Regions from separate parts of the Bradyrhizobium commune genome, predicted to be linked through region 2. Evidence: predicted binding sites of a transcription regulator. Region 2 holds the regulator's gene; each other region holds the start of a gene.
The links. The regulator LexA, encoded in region 2, represses DNA repair genes until DNA is damaged. The targets are predictions, from matches to a motif close to TGTTCNNNNTGTGTTCNG.
Positions count from the first base shown of each region.

Region 1: a site for LexA is predicted at 1,648-1,665, ahead of IC761_RS24315 (ImuA family protein). Genes of this name have one in related genera too.
Region 3: a site for LexA is predicted at 2,388-2,405, ahead of IC761_RS31510 (ribonuclease T2 family protein). Genes of this name have one in related genera too.

Region 1 is NZ_CP061379.1:5,140,362-5,145,033, reverse strand. Features, by position in the region: gene IC761_RS24325 (UdgX family uracil-DNA binding protein) at 1-332, opposite strand, end outside; gene IC761_RS24320 (putative DNA modification/repair radical SAM protein) at 332-1,567, opposite strand; gene IC761_RS24315 (ImuA family protein) at 1,731-2,516, shown strand; gene IC761_RS24310 (Y-family DNA polymerase) at 2,413-4,005, shown strand; gene IC761_RS24305 (error-prone DNA polymerase) at 4,002-4,672, shown strand, end outside.
Region 2 is NZ_CP061379.1:3,603,304-3,607,975, reverse strand. Features, by position in the region: gene IC761_RS16970 (molybdopterin molybdotransferase MoeA) at 1-1,206, shown strand, start outside; gene lexA (transcriptional repressor LexA) at 1,383-2,084, shown strand; gene IC761_RS16960 (hypothetical protein) at 2,260-2,466, shown strand; gene IC761_RS16955 (hypothetical protein) at 2,662-3,096, shown strand; gene IC761_RS16950 (ComEC/Rec2 family competence protein) at 3,104-4,672, opposite strand, start outside.
Region 3 is NZ_CP061379.1:6,715,986-6,720,657, forward strand. Features, by position in the region: gene IC761_RS31490 (ATP-binding protein) at 1-330, shown strand, start outside; gene IC761_RS31495 (DUF3617 domain-containing protein) at 802-1,332, opposite strand; gene IC761_RS31500 (hypothetical protein) at 1,377-1,685, opposite strand; gene IC761_RS31505 (hypothetical protein) at 1,868-2,332, shown strand; gene IC761_RS31510 (ribonuclease T2 family protein) at 2,452-3,153, shown strand; gene IC761_RS31515 (23S rRNA (adenine(2030)-N(6))-methyltransferase RlmJ) at 3,208-4,068, shown strand; gene IC761_RS31520 (cold-shock protein) at 4,320-4,535, shown strand; gene IC761_RS31525 (outer membrane protein) at 4,621-4,672, opposite strand, start outside.

The DNA of each region.
Region 1 (4,672 bases), 1.5 Mb from region 2:
GTGACCTGCGCGACGTCGGGATCGGTCGCGACCTCGATGAGATCGTGATTGTCCTTTAGCCGAAACAGCAGGCGATAGAGGATCGCAAAGCGCTCGGGATCGCAATGCAGGATTGCAGCCTGGGCGAGGTCGACGAATTTTGCCGAGACGTTGAAAGTGCCGTCATTCACCTCAAGGATCGGAGACGGTGCTGGCGGCGCGAACAATTCCGCTTCGCCGCCCTGCACGGTCCAGGTGACATCGGTGGGCGTCACGTGGTGAAGCACGAGGCTACGCGCGGCTTTGCGCCAGCCGTCGAAATCGGTTTCGGTATCGAGGGTGATGTACTGCATCAGAAGCCAAATCCCAATTGCGTTGCCTTCGGCTTGAACCGCTCGATCAGCCCGGCTGCATCGAGACGATGCGGCGCGGGCCGGTGATCGCTCAGCACGATGAACGGCAGCGCCTTGTGTCGGGGCACATGCAGCCGCGCCAGATCGGCGAGGCGGATCGTGGTGGCGCGTCGCGTCGCGATGATGCGCTCGACCGCCTTGGTGCCGAAGCCGGGCACGCGCAACAGCTCCTCGCGGCTGGCGCGGTTGACATCGAGCGGAAAGCGGTCGCGGTGGCGGAGCGCCCAGGCGAGTTTTGGATCGATGTCGAGCGGCAGCATCGCGCTGTCGTCGACGATCTCGCCGACGTCGAAGCCGTAGAACCGCATCAGCCAGTCGGCCTGGTAGAGCCGGTGCTCGCGCAGCAGCGGCGGCGCGCGCAGCGGCAAGGCGCGACTGGCATCGGGAATCGGGCTGAAGGCGGAGTAATAGACGCGCCGCAGCCGGTAGGAGCCGTAGAGATTGGCGCTGGTGCGGAGAATGGTGTGGTCGTTCGCACCGTCGGCGCCGACGATCATCTGCGTGCTCTGGCCGGCCGGCGCAAAGCGCTGCGGTTTTGCTTTCGTCTTCGCGCTGCGGCTGTCCTCGGCTTCGTCGAGCTTCAGCCGCAGCCGCCCCATGGTGCGACGGATCGCGCGCACGTCCTTCTCCGGCGCGAATTGCTGGAGGCTCGTCTCCTCGGGCATTTCGATATTGATGGAGAGGCGGTCGGCATATTTGCCGGCCTCCGCGATCAGCGCGTCGTCGGCTTCGGGAATGGTCTTCAGATGGATGTAGCCGCGGAAGTGATGCTCCTCGCGCAGCTTTCGTGCGACGCTGACCACTTGCTCCATCGTGTAGTCAGGGCTGCGGATGATGCCGGAGGAGAGAAACAGTCCCTCGATGTAGTTGCGCCGGTAGAAGTCGAGCGTGAGCTTGACCACCTCGTCGATGGTGAAGCGGGCGCGCGGCACGTTGGAGGAGGCGCGGTTGACACAATAGAGGCAGTCGTAATTGCAGGCGTTGGTCAGCAGCACCTTGAGCAGGGAGATGCAGCGGCCGTCCGGCGCGTAGGAATGGCAGATCCCCATGCCCGGTGCGGTCGAGCCCATGCCCTTGCCGTCGCTGGAATCCCGCTGCTCGGTGCCGCTGGAGGCGCAGGACGCATCGTATTTGGCGGCGTCCGCCAGAATCTCCAGCTTGCGTTGTACGTCCATCCCAAAATCCCTTTGATTCAGCTTACGAATCCGACTGAACGCCAATTCGATTGACTCAAGCCGGCCTGTTAGCTTTATATTAGAACATATCATGAACAAATGAGCCAGCCGCAGGTTCTTATTTTTGCGAGCCTCGGCAATCACCCCTGAAGGAGCGGCGAGCATGAGCGCACGCATGAGCGCGCTTGCGACCTTGCGCAGCCAGATCGAACGGATCGAGACGGCGGAGGTCGTGCACCATCGCGATCGCGTCGCGCTCGGCTACGGCGAGGTGGACTGCGCGCTGCAAGGCGGGCTCGCGCGCGCGGCGATCCACGAGGTGTTTTGCGCTGGGTCTCAAGGCGCGGCCGCGACGGGATTCGTCACCGGGCTTGCGGGCCGCGTGACGGCGCGCCGGCCGCTGCTGTGGGTGCGGCAGGATTTTTCCGAACTTGAAACCGGCGCGTTGTCGATGAGCGGGCTCGCCGAGCTCGGCCTCGATCCGCGCCGCGTGGTGATGGTGCGTGCGGCTGACGTGGAGAGCGCGCTGCGCACCTCGGCCGATGCGCTCGCCTGCGATGCGCTCGGCGCGGTCGTGCTCGAGCTCTGGGGTGAGACGCGACAGTTCGATCTCGTGGCGAGCCGCAAGCTGACGCTGGCCGCGCAATCTTCCGGCGTCACCGGCCTGCTGCTGCGGATGGCCGCGCAGCCGCTGCCCTCGACCGCGGAGACGCGATGGATGCTGCGCGCGGCGCATTCGCCGCCAGGCCCGGCGTGGAGCGCCTGGGGCGCGCCGCGCTTCGATGTCGAGCTGTTGCGCAATCGTCATGGCCCGTGCGGCCGGTGGATCATGGAATGGAAATGTGATGAGTGCCAGTTCAGTGAACCGTCGGCGTATCCTCAGCCTGTGGCTGCCGCGCCTGCCCATCGACCGGATCCAGCGGTTCTTCAACGGCGCCGGGCTAGTTAAGAGCAATGAGCCGAACATTGTCGTCATCAAGGACAACAATGCGCTGGTCATTTATGCGCTCGACGATGTCGCCGAGCGCCTCGGTCTGCATATCGGTCAGCCCCTGGCCAATGCGCGGGCGATGTGTCCGGACTTGAAAGTGTTCGACGCCGATGTCGTGGCGGATGCAAAGACGCTTGGCGACATTGCCGACTGGTGCGACCGCTTCACGCCGCTGGTGGCGCTCGATCCGCCGCACGGGCTGTTCCTGGACATCACTGGCTGCGCCCATCTGTTCGGTGGCGAGGCGGCGCTGTTGCGGACGCTGGTCCGCGCGCTCGCCCGCCAGGGCTTTGCCGTCAGCGCGGCGATCGCCGGCACCTCGGTCTGCGCGCGCACGCTGACGCGGCAGGCCTCCGGCACCATCGTCGCCGATGGCGGGGAGGCGGATGCGATCCGCACGCTTCCGGTGTCCGCGCTCGGCGCGGACGAGGCGATCACCACCGGCCTGCGCCGCGCAGGCCTGAAAACCATCGGCGATGTCGCCTCGCGCGAGCCGCATGAGATCACGGCGCGGTTCGGGGCGCGGTTTTCAACCCTGCTTGCGCATGCGCTCGGGCAGGGCGATGCGCCGATCAGCCCGCGCAAGCCGCTGCCCGATTACATCGTGGAAAAACGCTTCGCCGAGCCGATCGCGACCGACACCATGATCGCGATGACGCTGTCGCGGCTCGCCGACACGCTTGTTACGTCCATGGAGAAGCAGGGCAAGGGCGCGCGGAGGCTGGAGGCCGCCTTCTTCCGCACCGACGGCGTGGTGCGCGCGATCATGGTCGAGACCGGGCGGCCGGTGACGCGAAGCGCGGTGATCGACCGCCTGTTCCGCGAGCGGCTCGACGCGCTCGCCGATCCCCTCGATCCCGGCTTCGGCTTCGACATGGTGCGGCTGTCGGCGAGCCGCACCGAGATCGTGGTACAGGAGCAGCGCGATCTCGACGCGCATGTCCACGACAATGACGAGCTCACCGCACTGATCGATCGCATCGCCGCCCGCATCGGCGGTAAGCGCGTCGTCGTGCACCTGCCGCAGGACACCCATATCCCCGAGCACGCGGTGCTGGCTGCATCGGCGCAGCATCATCTCGCGGCCGCTGCGCAGGCCACATGGCCTGTGCGCGTCGAGAGCGAGCCACCGCTGCGTCCGCTGCGGCTGTTCGACAGGCCGGAGCCGGTCACAGTGCCGTTCGCGACCGTGCCGGACGGCCCGCCGCATCAATTCACCTGGCGGCGCGCGCTGCATGCGGTGGTGCGGGTGGAGGGACCCGAGCGCATCGCCATGGAATGGTGGCGGCAGGACGGCAAGCAGCTGACGCGGGATTATTTCCGGATCGAGGATGCCGAGGGCCTGCGCTTCTGGATCTTTCGCGACGGGCTCTATGAAGGGGAATGCGTCGACGACGACGGCAAGCCGGTTCCTCCCAAATGGTATGTGCATGGGCTCTTCGCATGACCTCGCCCGCTTATGCCGAGATCGGCATCACCACCAATTTCTCCTTCCTGCGCGGCGGCTCGGACCCGCGCGCCTATGTGCATCAGGCGAGCATCTTGGGAGTTGCCGCGATCGGCATCGCCGATCACAACACGCTGGCCGGCGTGGTGCGGGCCTACAAGGAGCTCGACAATGACAAGGTGCTGCACAAGCCAAAGCTCCTGATCGGCACGCGCATCGTCTTCGTCGACGGCACGCCCGACATTTTTATCTATCCGCGCGACCGCGCCGCCTATGGCCGGCTGTGCCAGCTTCTCACCAGGGGCAAGCGCGGCAACGACATCACGCGGATCGAGAAGGGCGAGTGTCACCTGACCTTCGCCGATCTCCTGGAATTTTCGCAAGGCCAGCTCCTGGTCCTGACGCTGCCGCATCGTTTCGAGCCGACGCAGGCGCTGGATGTTCTTTCAAAGCTCAAGGCGAGCCGCGCCGAGGGCGTGTGGCTCGCGGCAAGCCTGATCTATCGCGGCGACGATCGGCGTCGCCTGGCGCAGCTCGATGATCTCGCAGCAAAAGCAAAGGTGCCGCTGCTCGCGACCAACGAGGTGCTGTATCACGATCCCGGCCGCCGTCCGCTTCAGGACGTGCTGACCTGCATCCGGGAAAAGACAACGATCGAAGCGATCGG
Region 2 (4,672 bases):
CTCATGCCGGTTTCCGATGCGCTTGCTGCCGTGCTCGCGGGCGCGGAGCCATTGCCTGAGGAGACGATCGCGCTCGACGATGCCTTTCATCGCGTGCTTGCGCGCGATGTTGCTTCAAAGCGCACGCAGCCGCCGCAGGCGATGTCGGCGATGGACGGCTATGCCGTGCGTGCAAGCGATGCGGCAGCGATCGATTCGCAGCTCACCGTGATCGGAGAGGTCGCGGCTGGCCGGCCGTTCGCGGGAACCGTCCGCGCCGGCGAAGCGGTGCGGATCTTCACCGGCGGCGTCGTTCCCGATGGTACCGACGCTGTCGTGATCCAGGAGGACACCGTCACTGACGGCAAACGCATCACGGTCAAGGAGGCCGCCGTCACCGGGCGGCACATCCGCCCCGCCGGAATCGACTTTCGCGAGGGCGACGTGCTGTTGCGCAAGGGCGCCCGGTTGACCGAGCGCGATCTCGCGCTCGCCGCCGGCATGAATCATCCAAACCTCGCTGTCCGCCGCCAGCCGAAGGTCGCGATCCTCGCGACCGGCGACGAGCTGGTGCGGCCGGGCACCACGCCCGGCCCCGGCCAGATCGTCTATTCCAATGGCTACGCCCTGCACGCGCTCGCCCGCCGCGAGGGTGCCGACACCGTCGACCTCGGGGTCGCCGCCGACACCCTGGAGGCGACCACCGCCGGCATCCGCCGCGCGCGCGAGAGCGGCGCCGACATCCTGATCACCACGGGTGGCGCTTCCGTCGGCGACCACGATCTGGTCCAGCACGCGCTCAAGGCCGAGGGCGTCGCAATGGCGTTCTGGAAGATCGCGATGCGGCCGGGCAAGCCGATGATGCACGGCCGGCTCGGCGCGATGCGCGTGATCGGCCTGCCCGGCAATCCCGTGTCGTCCTACGTTTGCGGTTTCCTGTTCATGGTGCCGCTGATTCGCGCGCTGTCGGGCCGCTCCGTGATTCACCACCGCCGCGAGCACGCCGTGCTCGGCCGCGATGTCGGCGCCAATGACCAGCGCGAGGATTATCTCCGCGCGCGTCTGGTAGAGCGTGACGACGGCACGCTGATCGCCCTCCCCGTCGATCATCAGGATTCCTCGCTGCTGGCGAATCTCGCTGCGGCACAGGCACTTCTCGTGCGCGCGCCATTCGCGCCGAAAGCCGAGGCAGGCTCGCCTTGCGCGATACTGCGCCTGCCGCTCTGAAAGCCCGCGCCACACGCGATCCGCCAACTTTGCGGCGTTCACGCTAAATTAAGCAGTTGCGGAACACATATCGAACATATAGTGTCCGTTCATGATTTGTTTCGAGCATCTAGCGGCTTAATGCCGAACTGAACGTCTCGGAATCGAACGACATCAACCGGGGGATTTTGGTCGAGATGCTAACGCGCAAACAATACGAGCTTCTGCGGTTCATCAGCGAGCGGCTGAAGGAAAGCGGCGTGCCGCCCTCCTTCGACGAGATGAAGGACGCGCTCGACCTGCGCTCCAAATCGGGTATCCACCGCCTCATCACCGCGCTCGAGGAGCGCGGCTTCATCCGGCGCCTGCCCAACCGCGCCCGCGCCATCGAGGTGATCAAGCTGCCCGAGCTCCAGGCCGCCGCCGGTAGCCGCCGCGGCTTCACGCCGAGCGTGATCGAGGGCAACCTCGGCAAGGTGCGCACGACCTCCAGCCCGCCGGCAGACGACGGCGAGCGTCCCGTTGCGGTCCCCGTGATGGGCCGCATCGCGGCCGGCACGCCGATCGAGGCGTTGCAGACCCGCAGCCACACCATCAGCGTGCCGCCGGACATGCTCGGCTCGGGCGAGCATTACGCGCTCGAGGTGCGCGGCGATTCCATGGTCGAGGCCGGCATCCTCGACGGCGACATGGCGCTGATCCAGCGCAACGAGACTGCCGACACCGGTGACATCGTGGTGGCGCTGATCGACGACGAGGAAGCAACCCTGAAGCGCTTCCGCCGCCGTGGCGCTTCGATTGCGCTCGAGCCCGCCAACGCCGCCTATGAGGTCCGCATCCTGCCGCCCAACCGCGTGAAGATTCAGGGCAAGCTCATCGGGCTTTACCGCAAATACTGAGAATGCTGCGGTTGGCAACTGCGCATTAACGATTGGAGCGGACGATTGTCCGCTTCGGCTGGATAGTCTTTCTGGTTTTGCACAGATTATCCGGCCACCCCTTCAGCGCTACATCCCCGGCACACCGCACGAAGCACTCCTTGCTTCGCGGATTTGAAAGGCCGAGGAGACAACCATGCGCAAGATCGTTCTGAGCACAGTCACGATGGCGTTGATCGCAGCATCGGCGCCGCAAGTTTTCGCCGCCCAGTCGCAGCGCCATGCCCGCAAGGCACCGGAGACGACGACCAGCGAACAATTCCGCAATGCCCGCAATGCGGTCGAGCAACCGTCGCAGCCTGCCTGGCAATATTCGGGCTGGTCGGCGCCCGCTGGCCGCTAACTTACTCGCATCGCAGAATGCAGGTGAACAGGCTTTGTTCCTCGCGGATTCGAAAAAGATAATGTGATCGGAGCTTGCGGACCCGCAGCCGCAGATTCGCCCACAACCAAGCAGACGCTTGCAGGCTTCCACTCTGATAGGGGCCTGCGCCTCAGAAGAGGCGCGGGTGCTCTATCCTGATTGAGGAGCACCCCGATGTGTGACTACAGCCTGCACGCCGTCGCGACGCGGCCCGCCCAGATCGGCGAGACGATCGTCACGACAACCTTCCGCGGCACCTCGACGCGCGGCTTCGCTTCCGAAGCCGACATGTCCGTCGCGGTCTGCCTGCTGCCGGGAACGGAGCTCGCCTTCGCCGACAACGTCCGCTACGACAATCGCTGGATCTGGACGCGCACCATCAACTCCCGCGTCGGCAAGTTCGGCAGGATCGATCCGCACATTCCCGATCGCCATCACGATGCGATCGAATTCCCCGACGGCAAGTACGTGCTCGTGACACAGCTCGTCGAAGGTCAGCGCGCAACCGTGCTGCAATTGCCGGTGACCCAGCCGGTCGGCGAGCGTGAGCACGTGCCGCAGACCATCGCCGACAGGCAACCGATCATCACCCGCCTGCCGATCGGCTGAGAAGATTTCAGTCTTCGGCCTGCAGGTCGGACTCCGATGGCGTTGCGTCCTTGGAGCGCGGAGCCGCCGACCGTGGCATGAGGGTCAGTTCGGAATCCCCATCGCCGGCCGCCGCCGGCGACCAGGGACGGTCTGTGCCCCTCGCCTTCACAGCCTGAACCGCAAAGCCGTCGCCGCGCCGCGTCAGCGCCAATGCGCCTTGCCGTGCAAGATGCGGCCGGTCGACCACCATGGCTGCGCAATCCGGCGGCGCGGGCCGGGTAGTCACCACCAGCGCGGCGCGGCTGCAATCATCGGTCAGCGCGTCAATGCGCAGCGCCAATGCGACCATACGCCCATCGGCAAGCGGCGTTACGCAGCCGGACTCGTCGCAGGACACGCCGTCGGCCAGCGAAGCACTGCCGGCATCACGCGGATCGGCATCGGCCGCGAGCCACTCCTTCAGCAGAAAGCTGTCCTTGCTGGCCCTGATCAAATGCAGCTGCCCATCCTTGCCCCGCACCGCCACGCTCGAGCCGTCGCCGGCGATCAGAATGTCGGGTTGCCGGACGGACAGTCCCCAGACGATCGCGGCCGCCAGCACGAGCGCGCCGGACCAGCGCAAGGGCGTGCGCAGCAGGCCCATCAGGACGAGGCCGAGGCTCGCGGCGACCAGCGGCCCGGTGCCGAAGGCACCGACGTGGCCGACCGCGCCGGGCAGCGCGGCCACCCAGCGCGTGACGGCGATCATCCAGTCGATGCCGATCCCCATCAGCCACCAGAACACGCCGTCGAGGCCGAAGGGGGCGGCCAGCAATCCCAACAGCCCCGCCGGCATCACCAGCGCCGAGACCACCGGCATCGCGCCGAGATTGGCGAGCACGCCGTAGGGCGTGATGCGATGGAAGTGGAAGGCGGCATAGGGCGTGGTCGCGAGCCCCGCGATCATGGAGGCCATGAACAGCATCGCGATCTCGCGACCGCCCCACAGCGCGATCCGTGCGGTCGCGGAATGATCGGGCGAGGCAAACAGGTTCGGCATGCCGATCTGCACCAGCGCCACGAGCCCGAGGGTCGCCGCGAACGACATCTGGAAGCTCGGATGGACCAGCGCCTCCGGCGCGACCGCCAGCACGATCAGGGCAGCCACCGCGAGCGTGCGGAACGTGATGGCGCGGCGATCGACCATCACCGCGATCAGCACCACCGCGGTCATGAAGAACGATCTCTGCGTAGCGACCTCCGCACCGGAGAGCAGCAGGTAGAACGCGGCTGCAACCAGCGCCGCAGCCGCCGACCATTTCTTGATGGCGAAGCCAGCCGCCAATCCCGGGATCAAGGCGAGCAGCGCCCGCACCGCGAAGAAAACGACGCCGGCGACGACGGCCATGTGATAGCCGGAGATCGACAGCACATGGCCGAGCCCCGAGATGAACATCGCGTCGTTGACGGGCGTGGTGATCGCATCGCGGCGGCCGGTCAGCAGCGCGGTCGCAATCGCGCGGTTGTCGCCATCGAGCGTGGCGCGGATGCGTGCGTCGATCGTATCGCGCAGCCCCTGCATGATCGCGGCATAATGCAGTCGCAAGCCGCCGAC
Region 3 (4,672 bases), 3.1 Mb from region 2:
ACGGTGAAGCCGGCCTCGTTCAAGCGCTGCCTCGCCAACCTCGTCACCAATGCCGCGCGCTACGGCAAGAGCATCGCCATCACCGGCCAGCGCGATCACCGCTATCTGACCGTCACCGTCGACGACGACGGCCCCGGCATTCCCGTCCATTTGCGCGAAGAGGTGTTCAAGCCGTTCCTGCGGCTCGACAACGCCCGCAACCAGGACGAGGGCGGCACAGGCTTGGGCCTCGCCATCGCCCGCGACATCGCCCGCTCTCATGGCGGCGACATCACGCTCGGCGACAGCCCGATGGGCGGGTTGCGCGCGAGCGTGAGAATTCCGGTGTAGTGGAAGGTCGCGCCGCTACAAGCGCGGCAATCCGGCGGAGCTAGCGAAAGCATGAATGGCGAGGACGGATTCGTAGCCAGATTCCTGTCACCATTCGATGAGAGTGCAGTCATCATTGAGGATGACGGCAGGGTCGCATATGCCTACATGCTCGGTGCAGGCGGGCGGATTTGCAGCGATGTTTGGCTGTACAATCGTTGCCCAGCCCCGGTTGAACCTGAGTGGCACAGTCCGGCCAACATGCCGTTCGCCAATCCTGCTTCTTTCGTCAACCAAAGCTCTCGCTTCTCACCTCCCGACTCGGCCCAAAGCTTCGCCGTAGAGTGGGGCCAAATAGACGGCCTCGTCGTCGCCGAAGTTTTTCTGCTTGGCGCATATCTCGCGAGGTTGAAGGCTGGGGGGTCAAGCCAGGTTGGTCGGCCTTGGCGGCCAAGGACGGTCCGTTGGCGCAAGTGTTGAGATAGCGCCCACCTACTTCGGCAGCAACGCCTTCAGCTTGTCCACGTCGCGGACGTTCATCTTGAAGCCGCCGGGCATCACGATATCGCCGGGCTTCTGATCGGGCTTGCAGGCGCCCAGCCATTTGGCTTCGAGCGTCATGGTCGAGTCGCGGCCCGTGGCGCCCGCCGCGCCGCCTTGGGCGTGCGAGGAGGTCTTCACCGTGTAGGCCGAACTGAAATCGCCGACGATCTCGGCATGCGAGGTCGTGGTCATGCCGGCGACATTGCACTCGGAATCGCTGACATAGCCGGTCGACGTCTTCTTGATGTCCTGCTTGGAGCAGATCTGCTTGGCCATCGGGGAGACGTTGTTGTTCATGTCCTTGTCGACGGTCTCGTCGGTGCAGTGCTGCATGGTCATTTCCGGCATCGCCGAGCCGCTCCTGACCATCTTCAATTCCCACAAGCCGGCCTTGCGCACCGGCAGATCGTCGGCACAGGCCGCCCCGGCGGACAAAACAAGACAAATCACCGAACCGAGCAAAGCAACCTTGCGCGTCATGCGAGAGACTCCCGGCTGAGATGTCGTGCGGTGACGAGAGCGCCTCAGTAGAGCGTGCGGATCGGTTGATCGGCCGCGCCATAGGGCACCCAGCGGCACGCAAACGAAATGTAGCCGCCCTCATAGGCCTGTATCGCGAGGAATTTGACCACCTTGCCGTACCGCGCGCAGTGATCGACGGCGACCTGCCGCGCATCGGTCTGGGTCGCCATCGAATAGGCGATAATGCCGCCGGTGTCGTTGCCCTTGAAGGGCGGCACAGGAAGGATATCGGCGCGCGCCGACTGGCTCGCCATCATACCCGAGACAACTACCAGGCTGGCAAGAAGGCCCGCGGCCGCAATGATTCGCATTCCCGTCACTCCGATTGGTTGGTGGCAGTTTACGGTGCCGGCGCGGCTGTGAAAAGAACGGAAGGCCTGCCTGGCGCTTCATTGCGATCAACTCGTGGCCAAGTGTTGCCGCGCTGCACTTGACCCCGCCGGGCCTTCGCGGCACCGTCCGACCTCCGCAGATCATGCTGTCTGGATTGCCCATGCGCGCCTCGACCTCCTTGAAATCGCTCCGTTTTGCCGCTGTTCTCGGCCTCATGTTCGGAGCGCTGTCGCTCGGTGAGGCCAAGGCCGCCAATCCGCTGGAGCTGAACTTCTGGCTGAGCGGCCCGCGCTATGACGGCCGCGTCGCCAATTGCGAGACGGCCCTGCCGACGATCGCGACCCAGTTCTGGGAGAAGGAAAGCTCGTTTTGGAATTCGCCGTTGAAGATCACGGGCTTCGCGGACGTCCACGAGACCGCGTTCCGGCCCTGGGCCTCCGACAACATTCCGCGCCGCTACTGCACCGGCGAGGCCATGCTCACTGACGGCAAGATGCGCAGGGTGCACTTCTCGATCATCGAGGATGGCGGCTTTGCCGGTTACGGCCAGGGCGTCGAATGGTGTGTGGTCGGGCTCGACCGCAACTGGGCGTACAATCCCGCCTGCCGCGCCGCGAAGCCTTGATTGCGAAGGCCTGATTCGAGACGATCAAGCGGCGGGATCGCGGCCAGCTCAAATTTGTTCTTGAAATGTTCTCATCGCCTGCTAGGCTCGCCTGCACAGTCTAGTTGAGGGGCGTCACCATGTTTCATTCCAGATTGCATTCGTTCTCCCGCCTGATGATTTCGCTCACGCTTGCTGCCGGGCTGGTCGGGCTCGCAGGGGGCGCGAAGGCGCAGGACAGACGGCAGAACGCGCCCGGCGAGTTCGATTTCTATGTGCTGTCACTATCCTGGTCGCCGTCCTTCTGCGAGGAAGCGGCCGAGCGTGGCCGCGGCGGCGGGCGCTCGAATATCCAGTGCGAGGGACGGCCCTATTCCTTCGTGGTGCATGGCTTGTGGCCGCAATATGAGAACGGCTTTCCGGAATATTGCCAGCGGCCCTCGCCGCGGCTGAACCGCAACATCGTCTCCTCGATGCTCGATTTGATGCCGGCTCCAGGCCTGATCTTCAATGAATGGGACAAGCACGGCACCTGCTCGGGGCTGTCCGACCGCAGCTATTTCGAAACGATCCGAAAAGCGCGCGCCGCGATCAAGATTCCGGCCGAATATCTCGATCTGTCGCAGGCCAAGACGGTGGCGCCGGCCGAGGTCGAGGAGGCCTTCATCAAGGCCAATCCGGGCCTGAGCAATGCGGCCGTCTCCGTGACCTGCAACCGGACGCGGCTCTCTGAAGTCCGCATCTGCCTCAGCAAGGATTTGCAGTTCCGCGCCTGCGAGGAGATCGACCGTCGCGCCTGCCGCCGCGACCAGCTGACGATGCCGCCGATCAGGGGCGGATAGAGCCAGGCTCTCGTGCCTCTTTGCTGAAGCCGTCACGTGGCGTAGTGCTCTTGCATGAACTACCGCCACGCCTTCCATGCCGGCAACTTCGCCGATGTCATCAAGCACATCGTGCTGGCGCGCATCCTGACCTATTTGCAGGACAAGCCGGCCGCCTTCCGCGTCATCGACACCCATGCCGGGGCCGGCCTCTACGATCTCGACAGCGACGAGGCAAGGCGCGGCGGCGAGTGGCTGACGGGGATCGCGCGGCTGATGCAGGCGCGCCTGTCGAACGAGACCGTCACGCTGATCAAGCCCTATCTCGACATCGTCCGCGCCTTCAATCCGAAGGGCGAGCTCAAGGCCTATCCCGGCTCGCCATTGATCGCGCGCGGCCTGATGCGGCCACAGGACCGGCTCGTTGCCTGCGAGCTCGAGCCGAAAGCGCGCAAGGCGCTGATCGACGTGCTGCGCCGCGACGAGCAGGCCCGCGTGGTCGATCTCGACGGCTGGGTGGCGCTGCCGGCTTTCGTGCCGCCGAAGGAACGGCGCGGGCTCGTGCTGATCGACCCGCCCTTCGAGGCAAAAGACGAATTCGAAACGCTTGGCGAGGCCTTCTCCTCCGCCTTCGCGAAATGGCCGACCGGTATCTATGTAATCTGGTATCCCGCCAAGAGCCGCCGCGCTACCGATGCGCTCGCGCAACTGGTGGCGCGCGCGGCAGTTGCAGCAAAGCCTCCGGGAAAATGCCTGCGGCTCGAGTTCAGCGTCGCACCACAGACCGATGGTGCACCGCTCGCCACCACCGGACTCTTGATCGTCAATGCGCCCTACACGTTGCAAGGCGAGCTCAAGACGATCCTGCCCGAGCTGGAGATGCCGCTCGGCCAAGGCGGCGCTGCCAGATTCCGATTAGAGGTACCGAGGCCGTAACGCCCCGGCAATCTTGGGAAAAATATGCAGTAGCGGTAGTCAATCTGCAAAGAACCGTATTATGCTGTTTCCGTGACTGGCTTTACGTTCCGCTTCCGCGAATGGTTGCGGCGGAGTGAAGGCCCTAAGAAAGATCCGACCGGACCGAAAGGTCCGCCCAAGGATGGCCAGCTCCCGGGCTTCGTGAGGCCCGGTCATGTCGTGACGTGAGTCTGCGTCGCGACGGAGGAGCAATGAGGGGGAGTTTCCCGATGGCCAATACGGGAACGGTCAAGTTCTTCAACGGCGAGCGCGGCTACGGTTTTATCAAGCCGGACGACGGCGGTCGCGATGTCTTCGTTCACATCACCGCTGTGGAGCGGGCGGGACTGAAGGACCTTGCCGAAGGACAGCGTATCACGTTCGAAGTCGAACCGGACAAGAAGGGGAAGGGGCCGAAGGCGGTCAATCTAGTGATCCTCTCCTAGCGGGCCTCTCCCAAAACCTGGCGCAAAAAAAGTCCCGGCCGCGAGCGGCCGGGAGGCTGTTGTCCGGTATTTTCTTATTTCGCTATCAGAAGTGATAGTTCACGCCTGCGCGCACAACGCTGGCGCTATAGCCGTTT